Regions from separate parts of the Weissella sp. ESL1139 genome, predicted to be linked through region 1. Evidence: predicted binding sites of a transcription regulator. Region 1 holds the regulator's gene; the other holds the start of a gene.
The links. The regulator CtsR, encoded in region 1, represses protease genes until heat stress. The targets are predictions, from matches to a motif close to TTGGTCAAAAAAGGTCAAANA.
Positions count from the first base shown of each region.

Region 2: ACSYSF_RS06605 (ATP-dependent Clp protease ATP-binding subunit) is a predicted target of CtsR. The motif match lies at 2,867-2,887, and genes of this name have one in related genera.

Region 1 is NZ_CP196375.1:1,495,014-1,503,020, reverse strand. It holds gene ACSYSF_RS07440 (deoxynucleoside kinase) at 1-81, shown strand, start outside; gene serS (serine--tRNA ligase) at 92-1,375, shown strand; tRNA gene ACSYSF_RS07430 (tRNA-Leu) at 1,805-1,887, shown strand; tRNA gene ACSYSF_RS07425 (tRNA-Thr) at 1,908-1,980, shown strand; tRNA gene ACSYSF_RS07420 (tRNA-Gly) at 1,987-2,059, shown strand; tRNA gene ACSYSF_RS07415 (tRNA-Arg) at 2,091-2,164, shown strand; gene ACSYSF_RS07410 (CtsR family transcriptional regulator) at 2,326-2,802, shown strand; gene ACSYSF_RS07405 (ATP-dependent Clp protease ATP-binding subunit) at 2,804-5,296, shown strand; gene rpoB (DNA-directed RNA polymerase subunit beta) at 5,554-8,007, shown strand, end outside.
Region 2 is NZ_CP196375.1:1,341,192-1,349,198, reverse strand. It holds gene alsS (acetolactate synthase AlsS) at 1-836, shown strand, start outside; gene budA (acetolactate decarboxylase) at 893-1,609, shown strand; gene ACSYSF_RS06610 (zinc-binding alcohol dehydrogenase family protein) at 1,733-2,740, shown strand; gene ACSYSF_RS06605 (ATP-dependent Clp protease ATP-binding subunit) at 2,949-5,015, shown strand; gene ACSYSF_RS06600 (LysM peptidoglycan-binding domain-containing protein) at 5,287-6,765, shown strand; gene ACSYSF_RS06595 (NlpC/P60 family protein) at 6,834-7,376, shown strand; gene ACSYSF_RS06590 (GNAT family N-acetyltransferase) at 7,433-7,711, shown strand; gene ACSYSF_RS06585 (dCTP deaminase/dUTPase family protein) at 7,815-8,007, shown strand, end outside.

The DNA of each region.
Region 1 (8,007 bases):
GTGACAGATGAAGCAGCTGCTGAACAAGTTTTGACATTGATTGATGACAAAATTGCTGAGTTGGGTTTAAAGAATAATTAGGAGAATTGTTATGCTAGATATGAAAGTAATCCGTCAAGATACGGAACAAGTGAAGGAGCGCTTGGCTACACGTGAGGTTGACCCACAAGAAGTTGATGCCTTAGTTGCTGATGATGCTAAACGTCGTGAACTATTAGTTCAAACTGAAGACCTAAAAGCACGTCGTAATACAGTATCAGATCAAATTGGTCTAAAGAAGCGCCAAAAGGAAGATGCAAGTGATGTTATTGCTGAAATGCAAAAGGTTTCAGCAACTATCAAAGAATTAGATGAACAAGTTGCTAAACTAGATGAGCAAATTCAAGATCGTTCTTTGCATCTTCCTAACTTGCCTAATGATACAATTCCGGTTGGACCTGATGAAGATGCAAACCGTGAAGAACGTAAGTGGGGTGAAATTCCAACGTTCAATTACGAACCTAAAGCCCACTATGAAATTGGTGAAGACTTGGGCATTTTAGATTTTGAACGTGGTGCTAAAGTATCAGGTGCTCGTTTCGTTTACTATGTTGGTCAAGGTGCCCGCCTAGAACGTGCCGTTTACAACTTTATGTTGGATGAGCACCAAAAAGAAGGCTATAAAGAAATGATTACACCATACCTTGTTAAAGATAAGGCAATGTATGGAACTGGTCAGTATCCAAAGTTTATGGAAGATGCTTACCGTGTGGGAACTAATGATGATATGACATTAATCCCAACAGCCGAAGTACCTTTGACAAACTACTTCCGTGAAGAAGTAATTGATGCTGAAAAACTACCATACAGTGTGACCGCTTTGTCACCAGCCTTCCGCCAAGAAGCTGGTTCAGCTGGTCGTGATACGCGTGGCTTGATTCGTATGCACCAATTCAATAAGGTTGAAATGGTTAAATTCACAAAGCCTGAGGATTCATACCAAGCATTAGAAGACATGACAGTTAATGCCGAAACTTTGCTACAAAAGCTAGGTTTGCCTTACCACGTTATTACATTATCAACTGGTGACATGGGCTTCTCGGCAGCTAAAACGTATGATGTGGAAGTATGGATGCCACAACAAAACATCTATCGTGAAATTTCATCTGTTTCAAATACCGAAGCTTTCCAAGCTCGTCGCGCACGTATTCAATACCGTGATGAAAATGGTAAGTTGCAATTCGTCCACACTTTGAATGGATCTGGACTAGCTGTTGGTCGTACAGTAGCTGCTATTCTAGAAAACTATCAAAATGAAGACGGTACAGTAACAATTCCTGAAGTTTTGCGCCCATACTTTGGTGCAGATAAGATTGTGCCAGAAGATACACTATAAAGATAATAAAGCTAAGTCGCAGTTAATCGGCTTGGCTTTTTTGTATGGTTAGATTGCAAAGCATCCAAACACCGTTACACATCGAATCCAAAACGTCTTTGCTCACGCTCTGAGTAAACGCGCTCGCAAAAGCTGAACCTTCGATATAACGCTATTGGTCCCAATCACGTCCCTGTGCGTTGCTTCGGCCGTAATTGCTCCCAACGACGTTATACACCAGGTTCAACCCGCTTTTGCTCACGCTCTGAAAAAATAAAAAAACAATTGCAAAAATATACAAAAGATAGTAATATATATCGAGTGGTAAGGAGCTGCTAGTACATTTGCAACTTACGACAGTATTTATTTTTCAAAAAATGTGTTGACACTTGTTTGGAAATTAGATATACTATAAAAGTTGTCGGATGTCATGTTCGACTGACGTCTGTTGCGGATGTGGCGGAACTGGCAGACGCGCTGGATTTAGGTTCCAGTGCCCCTAGGGCGTGCAGGTTCGATTCCTGTCATCCGCATATCGTTTAACGATACAGAAGCCGACTTAGCTCAGCTGGCAGAGCGCTTCACTAGTAATGAAGAGGTCGCTGGTTCGAATCCAGTAGTCGGCATCTTATGCGAATATAGTTCAGCTGGTAGAACGCCACCTTGCCATGGTGGAGGTCGCGGGTCCGAATCCCGTTGTTCGCTTTCTTCCAATTGGAAGTATTTAAATGAATATGCACCTATAGCGCAACTGGATAGAGTGTCTGACTACGAATCAGAAGGTTGAAGGTTCGAATCCTTCTAGGTGCATTAATTAAAGACCATCAAGAGAAATCTTGGTGGTTTTTGTGTCAACAAAAGCGTAAATCGTACAATAAACATTAATTATAAAAAAATATTTGCTTTTAGTGGCATTGAATTGCAATGCGTTTTATAATTATGTCAATATTGGTCAAAGGGGGGTGAGCGTTATGTCCGATTCAAATATGTCTGATAATATCGAGGCATACTTGAAGCAAATTTTACAACAAGCGAATGAAATTGAGATTCGCCGTGTTGAACTTGCTCAGCGCTTTAATGTCGTCCCGTCACAAATTAACTATGTCATTAAGACACGCTTTAATACTGAAAATGGTTATTTGGTGGAATCAAAACGAGGTGGTGGCGGTTATATTCGCATTGTTAAAATGGCGTTGCGATCTGAGCCAGCTTTGATTGAAGAGATACGACAGCAACTCCCGGAGATTGTTAGCTTTAGAACAGCAACATCAGTCATGTCCTGTTTGTGCCGTGAAGATATTTTAACGCTCCATGAAAGTGAATTGATTTTGACATTATTATCAAAAGAGACACTTAATGTTGGGGATGTCACAATTCAAGGACGGTTACGAGCAAGACTGCTGCAACAATTATTGAACCGTTTACGGTTTGAAAGTGAGCGTAATTAATATGGATAATCAATATACACCAAGTGCAAAAAACGTTTTAGTCGTTGCACAAGAACAAGCAAAAAATTTTAAACATCAAGCAGTAGGTACCGAGCATTTGTTGCTAGCTTTGTCGATTGAAAAAGAAGGCATTGCCAGCAAAGTCATGCAAGAATCTGATGTGAATGATGACGAAATTAGAAGCCAGATTGAACAGTTTACGGGTTATGGTACCTTATCACGTAATGCGAAAAGTACTTATCTACCATATTCACCTAAAGCATCTGATATTATTCGTTTGGCTAATGAAAATGCTAAGCAATTACATCAAGAGCAAACAGGTACCGAGCATCTATTACTAGCACTATTGTCAGATACGACAATCTTTTCATCACGTATTTTAGCTAATTTAAATGTTAATCCTAGTGAAATGCGTCGTGCGGTATTGCGTAAACTTGGTGTGAAAGAATCACCTAAGAAACGTGATCCTCGTCGTAATAAACGCGCACAACAATCACAAGACCAAGAAGGTACGCCAACATTGGATATGTTAGCACGTGATTTGACGCAATTAGCTCGTGATAATCAGATGGATCCAGTCGTTGGCCGTGATGCTGAGGTTAAGCGTGTCATTCAAATTTTGTCACGTCGTACGAAGAATAATCCAGTACTAATTGGGGAACCAGGTGTTGGTAAAACAGCAATTGCTGAAGGATTAGCTCAACGCATTGTTGCTGGTGATGTGTCATCAGACATGAGTCATAAACGTTTGATGATGCTTGATATGGGATCATTGGTAGCTGGTACCAAGTATCGTGGTGAATTCGAAGATCGTTTGAAGAAAGTGATTGATGAAATTCAGCGTGATGGGCAAGTCATTCTATTTATTGATGAGTTGCATACGTTGATTGGAGCTGGTGGTGCTGAAGGTGCCATTGATGCTTCAAATATTTTGAAGCCCGCTTTGGCACGTGGTGAACTACAAACAATTGGTGCTACTACGTTAGATGAGTATCAAAAGTATATCGAAGCTGACGCGGCTCTAGAACGTCGTTTTGCTCAAGTTAGCGTTGACGAGCCCACACAAGCTGATGCAATTGCTATTTTGAAGGGTCTTAAGTCACGTTATGAGCAACATCATCAAGTGGCAATTCCTGATGAAGCGATTGTTGAGGCGGTTAAATTATCAGTTCGTTATATCACTGACCGTTTTTTGCCTGATAAAGCAATTGATTTAATGGATGAGGCAGCTGCTAAAGTACGAATTGATCGCATTGGTCATGAAACTCCAATGGCTAAACAACAAGAAAAGTTAATGACATTGCGTCAAGAAAAAGATGATGCGATTGAACGACTTGACTTTGAATTAGCTGCTGATTTCCGTAAAAAGGAAATGAAGCAAAAGCGTCACATTGATAAAATTTTGGATGAGCAACTTGAACAATCAGGTGATCAAAATTATGATTTGACTTTGTCAGTTCATGATATTGCCGAAGTTGTCTCTGAACAAACTGGTGTGCCTTTGACGCAGATGGAAAAGACTGAGCAAGAACGTTTGGTTAACCTAGAAAAGGTTTTGCATAAGCGCGTGATTGGTCAAGACGAAGCCGTATCAGCAATCGCCCGTTCAATTCGCCGTGCCCGTTCAGGAATGAAAGATCCAGAACGGCCAATTGGAACATTCTTGTTCCTAGGTCCTACTGGAACTGGTAAGACTGAGTTAGCGAAAGCCTTGGCTGAGGCAGTGTTCGGGTCAGAAGATAATATGATTCGTGTTGATATGTCAGAGTATCGTGAAGCATATTCAGCTAGTCGATTAGTTGGGTCAGCACCAGGATATGTTGGTTATGAAGAAGGTGGCCAACTAACAGAAAAGGTTCGCCGTAATCCTTATTCAGTTGTGCTATTGGATGAGGCTGAAAAGGCGCACCCAGATATTTATAATTTGATGCTACAAGTCTTCGACGATGGTTACATGACAGATGCCAAAGGACGCAAGGTCGACTTTAGAAACACTATCATTATTATGACTTCTAACTTGGGTGCAACTCGTTTACGTGATGAGAAGTCAGTTGGATTCGGTGCTGTTGATAAGTCATCAAACTATGAAGCTATGCGTGACACGATTATGCAGACGGTTAAAGAAACATTCCGTCCAGAATTCATTAACCGTCTTGATGAAATTGTTGTTTTCCGTTCATTGAATAAGGAAGAATTACATCAAATTGTTAAGTTAATGTCTAAGTCAGTTTTGCAACGTATCAGTGAGCAAGGCTTTACAGTTAAGATGACACCAGCTGCCGTTGATGTTGTTGCGAAGGCTGGTTTTGATCCTGAATTTGGTGCACGTCCAATTCGCCGTGCTTTGCAAACAAAGGTTGAAGATGCACTTTCAGAACAATTGTTGCTAGGTAAGATTAGTGTCAATGATCAAGTGACAATTGGTGCTAAAAATGGCGAAATTTCAATTAACGTTAAACCGTTGAAAAAAGATGTAGAAGCTGTTTCAAAATAGATTAAAAAAGTAAGCGTTGACAAGAAGTCTTTTTCTTGCTAATGCTTACTTTTTCTTGTATACTAAAGAATAGTTTAATTGTGTATAAAACAACGGCCGACAGGAAATATTGTCCCTGAAAGCCTGCATATCAACGACAAGAGCGTTTTCAGGGATGGGGATGCTGTTGTCTTTTTTGCACTCAAAAACCGGTAAAATGCATAAATTGTAAACAAATTGTAATATACTGGTTGCACAGTTGGCCAATTTAAAGCGAGGTGGAAAACTTGGTAGGAACGCTTGTAAAGTATGGTAAACACCGTGTTCGTCGTAGTTATGCTCGAATCAAGGAAGTTCTTGATTTGCCTAACTTGATCGAAGTTCAAACGGACTCATACAACTGGTTCTTGGATGAAGGATTGCGTGAAATGTTTATGGACATTTTGCCAATTGAAGACTTCCAAGGAAAGTTGTCTCTAGAATTTGTGGACTATAAGCTTATGGAGCCTAAGTACACAGTAGAAGAAGCACGTAATCATGATGCTAATTATTCAGCACCATTGCACGTTACGTTGCGCTTAACAAATCAAGAAACTGGTGAAATTAAATCACAAGATGTTTTCTTTGGTGATTTTCCATTGATGACACCTTCAGGAACATTCATTATTAATGGTGCTGAACGTGTTATCGTTTCACAATTAGTGCGCTCTCCTGGTGTGTACTATAACGAAGAATTAGATAAGAACGGTCGTCCAAATTACGGTACGACTTTCATTCCAAGCCGTGGTGCTTGGCTAGAATTTGAAACTGATGCTAAAGGTCTTAGCTATGTTCGTATTGACCGTACTCGTAAGTTGCCAATCACTGAATTGGTACGTGCATTGGGTTACGGTTCAGATTCAGAAATTCTAGAAATGTTAGGGGATCAATATGATTCAATTTCATTAACTTTGGATAAGGATGTTCATAAAGACATCGAAGATTCACGTGTTGAAGAGTCATTGAAGGATATCTATGAGCGTCTTCGTCCTGGTGAGCCTAAGACGGCTGACTCAGCTCGTGCCCTATTGACAGCTCGTTTCTTCGACCCAAAGCGTTATGATCTAGCACCTGTTGGTCGTTACAAGATTAACAAGAAGCTATCATTAAAGGCACGTTTGATGGGCTTGACATTGGGTGAGACGCTTGCTGATCCAGATACTGGTGAAGTTATTGCTGAAAAGGGTACAGTTGTTGACAAGCAAGTTATGTCTGCTTTGTCACCTTACTTAGATCGTGAAGACTTCAAGCGTACAATATACACACCATCTGATGATGCTGTTGTGACTGAACCAATGGTTTTGCAAACTATCTTAGTTGAAAACCCAGAGGACCCTGAAAAGACATTGCCAGTTATTGGTAATGGTCAATTTGATCCAAAGGTTCGTACAGTTAAGCCAGCTGATATTATCGCTGGTATGAACTACTTCTTGAACTTGCCATTAGGTATCGGTACGACTGACGACATTGACCACTTGGGTAACCGTCGTATTCGTCGTGTTGGTGAATTGCTACAAAACACATTCCGTATTGGTTTGAGCCGTATGGAGCGTGTTGTTCGTGAGCGTATGTCAATTCAAGATCCTGAAACCGTAACACCACAACAATTGATTAACATTCGTCCAGTTGTTGCTGCTGTTAAGGAATTCTTTGGTTCATCACAATTGTCACAATTCATGGATCAAACTAACCCATTGGGTGAGTTAACTAACAAGCGTCGTTTGTCAGCCTTAGGACCTGGTGGTTTGACTCGTGACCGTGCCGGATATGAAGTTCGAGACGTTCACTATACTCACTATGGTCGTATGGACCCAATCGAAACACCTGAAGGTCCTAACATTGGTTTGATTAATTCATTGGCCACTTATGGACACATTAACAAGTTTGGTTTCATTGAAACACCATACCGTCGTGTTGATTGGACTACCCACAAAGTTACTGATCGTATCGACTACTTGACAGCTGACGAAGAGGATAACTTCGTGGTTGCACAAGGAAATTCTGTTTTGAATGATGATGGATCATTTGCGACTGATACAGTTTTGGCTCGTAAGAGTGATGTCAACACTGAGGTGCCAATTGATCAAGTCGATTACATGGACGTTTCACCTAAGCAAATTGTTGCCGTTGCAACGGCTGCTATTCCTTTCTTGGAAAACGATGATTCTAACCGTGCTTTGATGGGTGCCAACATGCAGCGTCAAGCAGTTCCTTTGATTAATCCACACGCACCATTAATTGGTACGGGTATTGAGTATAAGGCTGCCCACGATGCCGGTGTTGCGATTATTTCACAATACCCTGGGGTCGTTGAGTATGTTGACGGTCGTGAAATCCGTATTCGTCGTGAAGATGGTTCATTGGATAAGTACACTTTGATGAAGTTCCGTCGTTCAAACGCGGGTAAGAATTACAACCAACGTCCAATTGTTAAGGTTGGTGACAAGGTTGATGCTGATGAAGTATTAGCTGATGGTCCTTCAATGGAACAAGGTGAATTAGCCTTGGGTCAAAACCCATTGATTGCCTTTATGACTTGGCAAGGATATAACTTCGAGGATGCCATCATTATTAATGAGCGTTTGATCCGTGATGATGTTTATACATCAATTCACATCGAAGAATACGAATCAGAGGCTCGTGATACAAAGCTTGGCCCTGAAGAGTTTACTCGCGAAATTCCAAACACTGGT
Region 2 (8,007 bases), 150 kb from region 1:
ATGATGCAATTGAATATGAGCCTCGTAACTGGAACAAGGATGCTGATTTGCGTATCGTTGCAATTGATACACAAGCAGTTCAAATTGATAATAATTTTACGCCTGAGCGTCAATTAGTTGGTACAATTGCTGATACGTTACAAGCATTGCAACAACAAATCAATGGTTATGAATTGCCTGCAGCATCACATGACAAGTTGGTCGACTTTAAGGCTGCCCTAAGAGCTGCTGAAGAACCAACATATACACCAGCTCAAGCTGACTTAAACCACCCATTGAGCATCATTAAGTCGTTGCAAGCACATATGACAGATGACATGACCCTATCATCAGATATTGGTTCACATTATTTGTGGCTAGGTCGTCACTTTAAGTCATATGTTCCTCGTCACTTCTTGATGTCAAATGGTATGCAAACACTAGGTGTTGGTTTGCCATGGGCAATGGCTGCTGCATTGGTTCGTCCTAATGCAAAGTCAGTATCAGTTTCTGGTGACGGTGGTTTCTTCTTCTCAGGTGTTGAATTAGCAACAGCTGTTCAACTACACTTGAATACGGTTCACCTTGTTTGGCAAGATAATTATCACTATGATATGGTTAAGTTCCAAGAAGAAGTAAAGTACAATGGTGAATCAGCAGGTGTTAAGTTCTCTGATATCGATATCGTAAAGTTTGCTGAGGCAGCTGGTGCTAAGGGCTTGCGTGTGGATACACCAGACCAATTGGATGCGGTTATGGATGAAGCATTTGCAACTGAAGGTCCTGTAGTTGTTGAGATTCCAGTAGATTACTCACATAACTACGAATTAATGTCACAATTAATTGAAACAGAATAAAAAATAAGGCGTCCAGATTTCTGGGCGCTTTTTATTAAAAGATAGGAGGAAATAAAATGGCAACAGTATATCAACACAGTACATTAGCTGCTTTGATGGGAAAAGTTTTAGGTGGTTCAGCTACTTTAGCAGAACTAAAAGAACACGGTGATGCTGGTATTGGTACTTTTGATGGTCTTGATGGTGAAATGATCATGGTTGATGGTGATGTTTACTATATGGACGGTGAAGGCCAAATTCATCATGTGACTGATATGGAGAAGACAGTACCATTTGCAACTGTCCATCATACTAGTGATGCAACTGAAAAAGTTTCATTTAGTGCTGGTAACATGAAGGAAATGGAATCATTGATTCATGAACGTCAATTAGAAAACACCTTCTCAGGTGTTGTTCTACGTGGTACCTTTAATCACATGAAAGTTCGTTCAGCGCCAAAGTCTGAACGTCCATTTCCATCATTGTCAGAAATCACTCATACACAACGTGAGTTTGAGAAGGACAATGTTGCAGGTGTTTTGATTGGTTATTTCTCACCTGAGTTGTATCAAGGAACAGTTGCCGCTGGTTGGCACGTTCACTTTTTGAGTGATGATCGTACCTTTGGTGGTCACGTACTTGGTTTTGATGCCAATGAATTAAATGGCGATTTAACCATTTTTGATAATTATGATTTACATTTGCCAATTCATGATAAAGAGTTCCGTGAGCACCATGTTGAAATGAACGGTCTTAAAGAAGGCGTTGCAGCAGCAGAAGGTTCACAAGATTAATTAGATTAAGATGATTAGCGATTATGAGCAGCCTAACTGTTCATAATCGCTATTTTTCTACCTATATAGTATGATAGATGTAATAAATATGACATTAGTCAACCTATATAGGAGGAGTAAACGATGACTGAATTAATGAAAGCAGTTGTAACAACTTCAGAAACTGAAGCACCATTAATTGATAAGGAAATTCCTTTACCAGTTGTGGGCGATCATGATGTATTGGTTAAAGTAGCGGCTACTTCAATGAATCCAGTTGATGGTAAACAACTTGAGGGGGCTGTTGCAACGAAGCAAGAACGTGTGCTTGGTTTTGATGCAGTTGGCGAAATTGTTACAGTGGGGGATGCTGTTAAAGATTATCACGTTGGCGACCGGATCTTTTTTGCTGGTGAATTAGGACGCACAGGAGCCAATGCAGCTTATGAAAGTGTTCGTGAAGATTTGATTGCTTTAGCACCTGAATCACTTTCTGACATTGAAGCTGCTGCGTTGCCATTAACATTTTTAACGGCTTATGAGATGCTATCTGATAAGTTTGGTATTGAAATGAAGCAAGATGGCGCCAAAGGTGAAACTTTGTTGATTATAAATGGTGCCGGTGGTGTTGGATCGATGATGATTCAATTAGCTAAATGGTTAGGCATGACCGTTATTGCAACGGCATCACGTGAAGAAAGCATTGAATGGGTCAAGGAATTAGGCGCTGATGAGGTTGTTAATCATCGTGAAGACTATGTACAAGTCGTTAAAGATTTAGGTTATGCAGAAGTGCCATATATTGCTGTCCTTCATTCGTTAGATCAACATTTTGAATCAGCCGCAGCATTGGTTGGTACATTTGGACACATCGGTGCAATTGTTCAGTCGATGGAACCAGTTCCAGTTGATTTAATTAAAAATAAAGCAGCTTCACTTGATTGGGAGTTTATGTTCGCCAAGACAAATGCCAATAAAAACGTTGCTAGTCAAGGGGATGCTTTAGCATTGTTGTCGTCATTAGTTGATAAGAAAATTGTTAAATCAACGTTGACTGAGACATTAACTGAATTATCTGCTGAAACAATTTTGGCGGCTCAAAATCGTGTTTCACAAGGGAATATGTTAGGTAAATTGGTTATCAAGTACTAGTATATACTATATTAATTTATAAAGATTGATTTTTATAATTTTTAAAAATCAATCTTTTTTATTGCAAAAAAGTTTAAAAATAATTTGCACTCTCGGTGTTAGAGTGCTAATATAGATAATGTAGATAAGGTCAAGGAAGGTCAAAGAACCTAATTGACTTTTATTGGGGAGTAATCAATATATAAAAAGATAATAAGGAGGCCGTATTATGGTACAAGATCCATTTGGTTTTTCAAATTTTGATGATATTTTTCGTATGATGAATAATGAAGCAGCACGTTCACAACAGGCACAACGTTCACAACAAGGACAACGGACGCAAATGGGCCCAGGTGGCGGTAATAATGGTCAAGGCGGTGGCTTGCTTGAGCAATATGGTATTAATTTAACTGAGCTAGCCCGTAAAGGTAAGTTTGATCCGGTGATTGGTCGTGACGATGAAATCGCTCGTGTCATTGAGGTTTTGAATCGTCGTACTAAGAATAATCCGGTATTAATTGGTGAAGCCGGAGTTGGAAAGACTGCCGTTGTTGAAGGATTAGCACAAGCGATTGTTAATGCTAAAGTTCCTGGTAAGTTACAAGGCAAAGAAGTCATTCGTTTAGATGTTGTCTCATTAGTTCAAGGAACTGGTGTACGTGGTCAATTTGAGGAACGTATGCAAAAGTTAATGGACGAAGTTGCAAAACGTGACGATGTGATTTTGTTCATTGATGAGATTCACGAGATTATGGGAGCCGGAACTGCTGGTGAAGGTTCAATGGATGCTGGTAATATTTTGAAGCCAGCGCTTGCTCGTGGTGAGTTCCAACTAGTTGGTGCAACAACATTGAATGAGTATCGTAAGATTGAAAAGGATGCCGCAATTGCTCGTCGTTTCCAAACTGTACAAGTAGATGAGCCATCAACTGAGGAAGCTTTGCAAATTATTAAGGGTATTCGTTCACGTTATGAAGATTATCATAAGGTAAAGTATTCTGATGAAGCTTTGGAAGCAGCTGTTAACTTATCAAATCGTTACATTGCTGATCGTTTCCTACCAGATAAGGCAATCGATTTAATTGATGAGGCTGGTTCAAAGAAGAATTTGTCAGTTAAAATTGCTGATCCTAAGGAATTAGAGAATAAAATTCATTCAACTGAAGCACAAAAGCAATCAGCTATTGAACGTGAAGATTATGAAAAGGCTAGTCAGTTACGTGACCAAGTTAATAACTTAGAATTACAGCTTGAAGCTGTTAAGCAACAAGCACCTCAAAATGAGGCAGCTCAAACTGTTACTGTTGCAGATATTCAAAAGATTGTTGAAGAGAAGACGGGTATCCCTGTAGGTGAATTAGCAGCTTCTGAGCAAGATCAATTACGTCACCTGGGTGATCACCTAGCTGACCATGTTATTGGTCAAGATGAAGCCACTGAAAAGATTGCACGAGCAATTCGTCGTAACCGTGTCGGCTTTAACAAAACTGGTCGTCCAATTGGAAGCTTCCTATTTGTTGGTCCGACTGGAGTTGGAAAGACTGAAACTGCTAAGCAACTTGCTAAAGAATTGTTTGGTACAACTGAAAATATGATTCGTTTCGATATGTCTGAGTACATGGAGAAGCATTCTGTTTCAAAGTTAATCGGTGCCCCTGCTGGATATGTCGGATACGAAGAGGCTGGTCAATTGACTGAGGCTGTTCGTCGTCATCCATATTCATTAATCCTACTTGATGAGGTTGAGAAGGCTCATCCTGATGTTATGAATATGTTCTTACAGATTTTGGATGATGGGCGTTTGACTGATGCCCAAGGTCATGTGGTTTCATTTAAGGATACGATTATTATCATGACATCAAATGCTGGTACTGGTGTCAAAGATACTAAGGTTGGCTTTGATCCAGATGATGATTCAAAAACAACAGGTTTGCTAGAACGTTTGGCACCATACTTCAAGCCAGAGTTCTTGAACCGTTTTGATGGAATTGTTGAGTTTAATGCTTTGTCAAAGGAAAACTTGTTGCACATTGTGGACTTGATGATTGGCGAAATGAACGATGCAATCGCAGAAAAAGACTTGCATCTTGATATGACAGATGATGTTAAGCAAGAGCTTGTAAACTTAGGTTACAACCCTGAAATGGGAGCACGTCCACTACGTCGTGTTATTCAAGAACAATTAGAAGATCAAATTGCTGATTTCTATTTGGATAATCCAGATGTAAAGCAATTACTAGCTAAGATGTCAGATGGTAAGATTGTCATTAGTGAGAATGATACGAAAAAAGATTAATCAATAAGTAGATTAAGAAAATATAAACATTTTTCAAGACAGTGGTATAAACCACTGTCTTTTTTGTATACTGTATAGCTGTTGGGACGAAATAGGACAAAAATGATAATTTATGTTTATGTAACATAAATGAAACATTAATAGAACTATTTTGAAAAGTCTCTAAAGTACAATATAGCTTGTAGTAAAAATAAAGAAATCTTTAAGAAATCATAATAATTGGTTTCTTAAGTATATAAACAACTAATTTTAGGTCTAAGGAGTACTAAATATGCACGCATCTGTAAAAAACACGCTATTAGCAACTGCTGGAGCGGCGGCAGCATTGGCAGGAAGCTCAGTCGTAGCTTCAGCTGATTCTATCACTGTTAAATCTGGCGACACTCTATACGCATTGGCACAAGCCAACAACGTTTCTGTTGATGATCTAGTTTCAGCAAACAAAATTGCTGATGCTAACTTCATCACAGTAGGTCAAAAAGTTAACTTGCCTGGTTCATCATCAGCTAAGTCAGCTGCTCCAGCAAAAGAAGCTGCAAAGCCAGCTTCAAATAATGGTTCATACACTGTTAAGGCAGGAGATTCATTATGGGCAATTGCTAACGCTAATGGTATGACTTTGGCTGAATTGTTAGATGCTAATGATGGTCTACAAGCATCATCAGTAATCTACGTTGGTGATACAATCAACCTTTCAGCTACAGCTGTAAAGGCACCAGCTGCTTCAGCTAAGGCTGCAGCACCAAAGGCTGTAGCACCAAAGTCTGTTGCGCCTAAGGCAGAAGTTAAGTCAGCACCTGCACAACAGTCAGTAGCTTCACAAGCAACCGCTGACAGTGCTGCTGCACAACAATCAGCCGCAACATCAGAAGCAAACGCTAAGGCTGCTGCAGAGTCAGCTGCCGCAACTTCAGCCGCTAACGCAAAGGCCGCCGCACAATCAGCTGCAACTTCAGCTGCAAATGCCAAGGTTGCTGCCCAATCAGCTGCTGCAACTTCATCAGCTAATGAAAAGGCTGCTGCCCAATCAGCTGCAACATCAGAAGCAAACGCTAAGGCTGCTGCAGAGTCAGCTGCTGCAACATCAGAAGCAAACAAGAAGGCCGCCGCACAATCAGCTGCAACATCAGAAGCTAACGCAAAGGTTGCTGCATCATCAGTTGCTGCACAATCACAAGCCGCTGCCTCATCAGCTGCAGCTCAATCACAAGCCGCCGCTTCATCTGCAGCCGCACAATCGCAAGCTGCTGCATCATCAGCTGCTGCACAATCACAAGCAGCCGCATCATCAGCCGCAGCACAATCACAAGCCGCTGCCTCATCTGCAGCCGCACAATCACAAGCTGCATCACAACCACAACAAGTTGCTGCACAACCATCATCAGTTTCAAAGCCTACACAAACTTCAGTTGCTTCAGCTGACGTAGCTGGGAACACATATCCATACGGACAATGCACTTGGTTCGTTAAGGGTGACTTGAGTTGGGTTGGTAATCACTGGGGTAATGCTTCAGCATGGCCAGCATCAGCTGCTGCAGCTGGACATAGCGTAAATGGTACTGCTTCAGTTGGTGCTGTTGCATACTTTGCACCAGGTGTTGGTGGCGCTAGTGGTTATGGTCACGTCGCTGTTGTTGATTCAGTTAACGGTGACGGTACTGTTACAATTTCTGAAGGTAACTATGCAGGTAAGTTGACGAACACTCGTACAATTTCTGCATCAACAGCTTCAGGTTACATTCACCAATAAAAAGCTATTATTAAGGAGACTCGGTTTCGAGTCTTTTTTTGTATCTTTAATTGAAGGAGTAGTGAATTATGCCTTTTAAGATTGAACCTGGACGAGTTATTCATATTAATGATTATGAACAAATCGACGCTGAAATATTATATGAACCACCGCTTGCAGATAAACCGGTTCAAGTTACTGCATCAACGTTTGCTCGTAAAGTCACTGGTGCGCGTGTGCAACGAACTATGTTACAAATGATTATGGACGAAATTTGTGATCGGTTAGATGATGTCATTGATGATGTGCTAGATGTTCCTTATCAAAAAGAAGGGAATAATTTGGAAACTGGTTTTGATACAGCGGGATTGATCCAATATGTTTTTAATCATGTTGAAGGTGTTGGTTTCCCTAATAAAATTAGTGAACAAATGAAAGCTGTTGCCAAATTACCAACTAATGAAACAATTCCTGGTGATTTATTGGTTTGGGGAACGGCAGCTTTGCCAACAACTGCTGGTATTTACATCGGTGGTGGTAAATATATCACGGTTGATAAATTGTCAGAAAAAGTTGTTATCAAATATATTTCTAGAAAATGGTTACCTGACTTTGTTGGTGCAATTCGGTAGTTACTAGAAGCTATTTAATTGTTATCTCATGTATAATAAAGAGAGGAGGTTTTAATATGAAGTTTACGTATGAACCTGGCCGTCTCTTTCATGAAACAGACGGTATTGTCGATGCAGAGATATTGTTTCCAGCGATTTTAGGTGGTAAAGTTTGGTCGATTGATCATACTTATGTTGATCCAAGTTTGCGAGGTCAAGGAATTGCTGGCCAAATGTTGGCTGAAGTCGTTGAACGTGCCAAGCAAGCTGGTGTCCAGTTAAAGCCGGTTTGCACATATGCACGCCAAGCTTTTTTCAGAAATGAAGAATATCAGAAATTAGCTTATAAAGTTTAAATTTTATTTGAAAGCACACGTTATTTTGACGAGTGCTTTTTAATTTCTGTAAATTTACGATATACTTAAGTTTGAGAATTTATTTGAGAGGAATAAGATAATGATGCAACGTGGATTTGCGGTCGTAAAGAAATATGAACATGATAATTTGAATTTGCCTAGTCGGGCAACTGAACGAGCAGCAGGCTATGATTTTCAAGCTGCTGAAGATTTTACCTTACCCTCAATTTGGAAGTTACCTTTTGTGAAAATTTTATGGCAAATAAGGCATAATGAAAGTATCACTAATGTAGCAT